2 regions of the Pseudomonas lundensis genome follow, and region 2 is predicted to be linked to the other one. Evidence: riboswitches for the same ligand, from Rfam matches in the RefSeq annotation. Region 2 holds a riboswitch; the other holds the start of a gene.

Region 1 (3,408 bases), 1.4 Mb from region 2:
CAACGCCAAGGCCGCCAGACGCTTTTGCATGGTTGCCTCACCCGCCAGCACCCCCACCAGCTCGGCGCGCTGGCCGTCGACATCGGTCAAGGCATCGAGCAGGTACAACATCCCGCCACACTCCGCCAGCAACGGCTTGCCTGCGGCATGATGAGCGCGGATCGCATCAAGCATCGCGTGGTTACGCGACAGCTCAAGGTGATGCAGTTCGGGGTAGCCACCCGGTAAATACAGGCTGTGCGCAGCGGGAAGCTGCGTGTCACGGATCGGTGAAAAGAACGCCAGCTCCGCGCCCATGTCCCGCAGCAAGGCCAGGCTCGCGCCGTAGGTAAAGGCGAACGCTTCATCCCGGGCCACGGCAATCCGTACGCCCGCCAGCAACGGCTCGACCGTCACCGGCGTCGGCGCGGCGAATTCAACAGCGGGTGGCAGCGCTACCTCGCAGGTGCTGGCCAGCGCGTCGGCTGCGGCATCCAGGCGGGCGTCCAGGTCATTCAACTCGCTGGCTTGCACCAGCCCCAAGTGACGGCTCGGCAACTCGATGCCGGTTTCCCGGGACAACGCGCCATACCAGCGCAAGCCTTCGGTCAGGCTGCCTTCCAGCAATTGCGCGTGACGCACCGTGCCCACCCGGTTGGCCAGCACCCCGGCAAAGGGCAGGTCCGGCTGGTACCGCGCAAGCCCCAAGGCCAGGGCACCAAAGGTCTGGGCCATGGCCGTGCCATCGATGACCCCCAGCACCGGCACCCCGAAATGACGGGCCAGATCTGCGCTGGACGGGGTGCCATCAAACAGCCCCATAACCCCTTCAATCAGGATCAGGTCAGCTTCGCCAGCGGCCTCCCACAGCAAGCGCCTGCTTTCCTCTGCGCCCACCATCCACAAATCGACCTGATACACCGGCGCACCGCTGGCGCGCTCCAGAATCATCGGGTCGAGGAAATCCGGGCCACATTTAAACACCCGCACCTTGCGCCCCTGATTGCGATGCAAACGGGCCAACGCGGCGGTAACGGTGGTCTTGCCCTGACCGGAAGCCGGCGCGGCGATCAACACCGCCGGGCAATGACGCGACTCTCTCATGCTTGAACACTCACAATTCGATGCCTTTCTGGGCTTTGATACCGGCCTGGAACGCGTGTTTGACTACGTTCATTTCCGTCACGGTGTCGGCCAGGTCAATCAGTTCAGGTTTTGCACCGCGCCCGGTGACCAGCACATGCTGCATCGGCGGGCGGGCTTGCAGGTCTGTCAGCACCTGATCCAGGTCGAGGTAGCCGTGCTTGAGCGCAATGTTCAGCTCATCGAGCACCACCAGCCCGATGGACGGATCGCGCAGCATGTCGCGGGACACTTCCCAGGCAGCCTCGGCCGCCGCGATGTCGCGCTGGCGGTCCTGGGTTTCCCAGGTGAAGCCCTCGCCCATCACGTGATAGCGCACTTGCTCCGGAAAGCGGCGGAAGAAGCGCTCTTCACCGGTGCTGTTGCGGCCCTTGATGAACTGCACCACGCCGCACTGCATGCCGTGGCCCATGGCGCGGGCCAGCATGCCGAAAGCCGAGCTGCTCTTGCCTTTGCCATTGCCGGTCAAGACCAGCAGCAGACCACATTCATTGGGTGCGCTGGCGATGCGCTCGTCCATGACGGCTTTTTTGCGCAGCATGCGCGCCTGATGACGTTCGTCGCGTTCGGGGGATTCATTCATGGCAGCTCTCCGTTGGGGCTGAAAAAAGCAAACGGGAGGCGGGGGGAGATTTAACAACAGCGACACACCGTCGCCCGCCGCGAGGTGCTGGATGGATCAGGCCGGTCTCCGGGCTCATGAGCGGGCCGCCTGCCTGGCAGCAACCCTGACCGCGCGCCTTCCCGTGTACAGACACAGTGGCACTCAGCGCGGTGTTGACTCATTTACCGTTGCGGGGGCAGCGCCGGAATCGTGAACCTGGCGCACTGCGCCCTGCCCCTCACCGGCTTCCCTGTTTCACCCTGCCAGCCCATGGCTGCAGAGCACCTGAAACAAGCGGCGAAGGTTAGAGGGTTGGGGGTGGAGCGTCAATTAAAGGAAGCGCTGACCTGCACTTCAAAACGGCATTGCCCTGAACCTTTGCACGACTAGGCTTCTCTATCACTTACACCCCACTCATGGAGATTCACATGCTTAAGCGCCAGCACGCTGTTGTCATCGTACTTGCAGCAGGGTTAGCCGCCTGTGGTGAGAGTTCGACCTTGCAAGTGGCGGATGGCACCGGCCCCTCGCCCAAGCTGCCTGAGCCCAACAAGACGCTGATTCCGACGGTCAATATCGCACCCGCCGTGGGATGGTCTCAGGGCGCCAAGCCGATTGCCGCCGAAGGGTTGCAGGTCAGCGCCTTCGCCGAGGACCTCGACCACCCGCGCTGGCTGTATGTGCTGCCCAACGGTGATGTGCTGGTGGCAGAAACCAATGCCCCGCCCAAACCGGACGACAGCAAGGGGATTCGCGGCTGGGTGATGGAAAAGGTCATGGGCAAAGCGGGCGCGGGCGTGCCAAGTGCGAACCGGATCACCCTGTTGCGCGATGCCAATCACGACGGCATCGCTGAAACCCGCAGCGTGTTTTTGCAGAACCTGAATTCGCCGTTCGGCATGGCGCTGGTCGGCAACGATCTGTATGTGGCCGACTCGGACAAGCTACTGCGCTTCCCCTATCAGGCCGGTGCCGACAGCATCAGCGCCCAGCCGACCAAAGTGGTCGATCTGCCGGGCGGCCCGCTGAACCATCACTGGACCAAAAACGTGATTGCCAGCCCCGATGGCAAAAAGCTCTACGTGACCGTTGGCTCCAACAGCAACGTGGGCGAGAACGGCATGGATAAAGAGGAAGGCCGCGCGGCGATCTGGGAAGTAGACCCGGCCACCGGCAGCCACCGGATTTTCGCGTCGGGCTTGCGCAACCCCAATGGCATGGACTGGGAACCGGCCACCGGCAAGCTCTGGACCGCCGTTAATGAACGCGACGAGATCGGCAGCGACCTTGTACCGGACTACATCACTTCGGTTAAAGACGGCGGTTTCTATGGCTGGCCCTACAGCTATTACGGCCAACACGTCGACGTCAGGGTCGACCCGCAAAACCCAGAATTGGTGGCCAAGGCCATTGCCCCCGACTTTGCCGTCGGCCCGCACACCGCGTCATTGGGGTTGAGTTTTGCCGATGGCAGCAAGTTGCCAAACTTCACCGAAGGAGCGTTTATCGGCCAGCATGGCTCTTGGAATCGCAAACCCCACAGCGGTTACAAAGTGATTTTCGTGCCGTTCGCGGATGGCAAACCAACCGGCATGCCGATGGATGTCTTGACCGGGTTCCTCAACGCGGATGAAAAAGCGATGGGCCGGCCGGTGGGCGTGGTGATCGACAAACAGGGTGAT
Region 2 (3,408 bases):
CAGGTCGACCGAGGCATGATTCTGAACCTGCATCGGATTAGCCAGACGCAGGCTCGGGTAATCGTCGGGCAATTGCTGCGCCGCTTCGGCCAGCAAAGCCAGGCTGGAGTCGCCGCTGCACAGGATCACCAGCTCGGCGGGGGTTTGCCCCAGGTCGGCAATGTTGTCGTCCGATACAAAGCCACCGGGCTGGGTCCTGAGCAAATGCATGGCTTAAGCGCTCAGCGCAGTGCGCAGGGTGGATTCCAGCAGCGCGGCGTCCAGGTCCTGACCAATCAGTACCAACCGGGTGACGCGGTTTTCATCCGCCGCCCAGGCACGGTCGAAATGTTTGTCAAAACGGGTGCCCACACCCTGAATCAACAGGCGCATCGGTTTGCCCGGAATCGCGGCGAAACCCTTGACCCGCAGAATGCCGTGGCGGATCACCAACTGCGTCAGGGCTTCGAGCAGCACGCGCTCTTCGGCCTGGGGCAGCTCAATGGAGATGGAGTCGAACGCGTCGTGATCGTGGTCGTCATGGTCATCGCCTTCATGGTGATGATCGTGATGGCTGTGGCGGCTGTCGATGTGCGCTTCCGAGCCGTTACCCAGCCCCAGCAACACGTCGAGCGGCAAACGGCCGCTGCTGGCTTCGATGACTTTGACCGCAGGCGGCAGTTCTTCTGCCACTTCCAGACGCACCTTGGCGAGGTCTTCAGGGCTGATCAGGTCGGCTTTATTGAGAATGACCAGGTCGGCGCTGGCCAGTTGGTCGGCGAACAGCTCATGCAGCGGCGATTCGTGGTCCAGGTTCGGGTCGAGTTTGCGCTGGGCATCCACCTGGTCCGGGAACGCGGCAAAGGTGCCCGCGGCCACGGCCGGGCTATCGACCACAGTAATCACGGCGTCTACGGTGCAGGCGCTGCGGATTTCAGGCCACTGAAAGGCTTGGACCAGCGGCTTTGGCAGCGCCAGGCCGGAGGTTTCGATCAGGATGTGGTCGATGTCGCCACGGCGCGCCACCAACTCGCGCATCACCGGGAAGAACTCTTCCTGAACGGTGCAGCACAGGCAGCCGTTGGCCAGTTCATACACGCGGCCATTGGCTTCTTCTTCGGTACACCCGATAGAGCACTGCTTGAGGATTTCGCCATCAATGCCCAGCTCGCCGAACTCATTAACGATAACGGCAATGCGACGGCCCTGCGCGTTGTCCAGCATGTGACGCAGCAAGGTGGTTTTGCCCGAACCGAGGAAGCCGGTGACGATGGTGACGGGGGTTTTGGCCAGTGTTTTCATCGGATGCCCTTTGGCAAAGCGGCGGGCATACGGGACGAGGCCGCACACGCTGCACGGCCGTATTCGCCACCGGATCACCCCGCCCGGTTGAAGTAAAAAACGCTCACGAGGCAGGTCTCCTGGCTTACGGCTGACAGCAGCCGGAGGGCTGCGTCTTTCCTTGCGCCTTCCCGCTCCCTGGAGCAGTGGCCTTGCAAGGCAATTGACCGTTTACAGTTGCGGGGGCAGCCGCGGCATACCGCGTTCCCTTCTTAGCTTCGCGTGGCGAAGAACCTCGAACGCGCAAGGCTACGCAGTGCGTTGTAACAGGTCAATGTCAAGACGCGGGCGGGTGGATCAAAGGGTCGGCAATTTGGCCCACGGGTGCGCCTGTTCCAGCTGCGCACTCAGGCGCAGCAGCACATCTTCCCCGCCCATCGGGGCGGTGAGCATCATGCCAATCGGCATGCCGGTGTCACTCATGCCCACGGGCAGCGAGATGGCGGGCTGCCCGCTGACATTGGCCAGCACGGTAAACCCGGCGCTGCCCATGGCGTTGTGGGCGTAACTGTCCCAAGGCTGGTCGAGGCTCAGCAGCCCCAGTTTCGGGGTGACGTTGGCCGTGACCGGGGACAGGATCACGTCGAGCTGGCGGAACTGGTCTTCCATGTAGCCGCCAATCGACTCAAACGACTGGCGAGCGCGATACAACGCTTCGCCCGTGACTTTTTGCGCGTTGCCCAACACCACTTGCGTAATGCGTTCCAGGTCCTCAGGCGTGGCACTGCGGCCCAGCGCTTGCTCACGGTCACGCACCAAGGTCAACAGCGCGTCACCGATCACCGCGCCATGGGCTCCAAACAATTGCCGCGGATCGACCTGCAAACGCACAGGCTCCACGTCGTGCCCCAGCGCCGACAACCGCTGAGCGGTCGCGTCGAGTACCCGCGCCACTTCAGGGTCCAGCGGCGCACCGGTCAGCGATTCGCGCACCAGCCCCACGCGCAAACGTCCCGGCGCGGCCTGCAACTCGTCCACGTAGGGCCGTGCCAGCGGTTTGGTCCAATACGGGCTCCCGGCTTCATGGCCCTGCCCGGCATCCAGAAACAGCGCCATGTCCCGCACATTTCGCGATACCACATTGCCGACGCTGGCCCCGAACCAGCCTTCGAACTTGCCGGGGCCGCTGGGCGTACGGTAACGGCCCGGCTTGAGGCCCACCAGCCCGCAATAAGAGGCCGGGATGCGAATTGAACCGCCACCGTCCGTGGCATGGGCGACGGGCACAATCCCGGCCGCCACGGCTGCGGCCGCACCGCCGGAGGACCCCCCGGCACTCATGGCCAGATTCCACGGGTTGCAGGTTTGCCCCCACAGCAGGGATTCGGTGGTCGTGGTCAAGCCGAACTCCGGGCAGGTGGTCTTGCCGAACGGCACCGCCCCCGCGGCTTGATAACGGGCAATCAGGGTACTGGTATGCGGCGCGGCAGCGGCATCTTTGAACAGACGGCAGCCATGGGTGGTGGGCGTGCCTTGCAGGTAGGTATTGAGGTCCTTGATCAGAATCGGCACCCCGGCCAGGCTGCCGGAGGTTGACGTGGCGCTGGCCTCACGCGCTTTGAGCAACGCCTGCGCGTAGTCGTCATGGCGCAGGTTGACCGCCTTGACCCTGGGGTTGACGGCATCGCAACGGGCCATGGCCGCTGCCAGCAATGCCTGCGGGCTGACCTCGCCCTGACGCACGGCCTGCGCCATGCGCCAGGCGTCCATCTGCACATAATCGGCCTGGGACAACGCCGGGCTGTCAGCCGCCTGGGCAAAGCGCCCCAGCAACCCGGCCCCCACTGCCACGGCCCCGGCCTTGAGTACGTGGCGGCGCGGCCAGCCGACAGCGGTTGGCAGTTCGTCAGTGAGCACAGGCGTCTCTTGCACAGTCATTCTCCGAATTTATTGTTGTTTTCAGGGCCGAGCGCGCGACCATCAATCGGCCGTGACCATCGATTGCATCGTCGGCAAAAAGTGCTCGCCATAGGGCGGCAACAAGCCCCACTCGCGACGCGGATCATGGGCAGGCGCCTTGAACACCGTGCGCATGTGGCTGAATTCGAGAAAACCCTCGCGGCCGTGATAATGCCCCATGCCGGACGC

Evidence for each region. Region 2 has a riboswitch for cobalamin ahead of cobW (cobalamin biosynthesis protein CobW). Riboswitches for the same ligand answer to the same signal wherever they lie in the genome.
Region 1: linked by a shared signal. The riboswitch ahead of cobO (cob(I)yrinic acid a,c-diamide adenosyltransferase) and the one ahead of cobW (cobalamin biosynthesis protein CobW) in region 2 are both predicted to bind cobalamin.

Annotation. Positions count from the first base shown of each region.
Region 1 covers NZ_CP062158.2:1,356,026-1,359,433, reverse strand. The annotation lists gene IF654_RS06630 (cobyrinate a,c-diamide synthase) at 1-1,083, opposite strand, end outside; gene cobO (cob(I)yrinic acid a,c-diamide adenosyltransferase) at 1,094-1,705, opposite strand; cobalamin riboswitch at 1,788-2,030, opposite strand; gene IF654_RS06620 (PQQ-dependent sugar dehydrogenase) at 2,155-3,408, shown strand, end outside.
Region 2 covers NZ_CP062158.2:2,722,695-2,726,102, forward strand. The annotation lists gene cobN (cobaltochelatase subunit CobN) at 1-210, opposite strand, end outside; gene cobW (cobalamin biosynthesis protein CobW) at 214-1,281, opposite strand; cobalamin riboswitch at 1,374-1,573, opposite strand; gene IF654_RS12640 (amidase) at 1,618-3,198, opposite strand; gene IF654_RS12645 (coniferyl aldehyde dehydrogenase) at 3,241-3,408, opposite strand, start outside.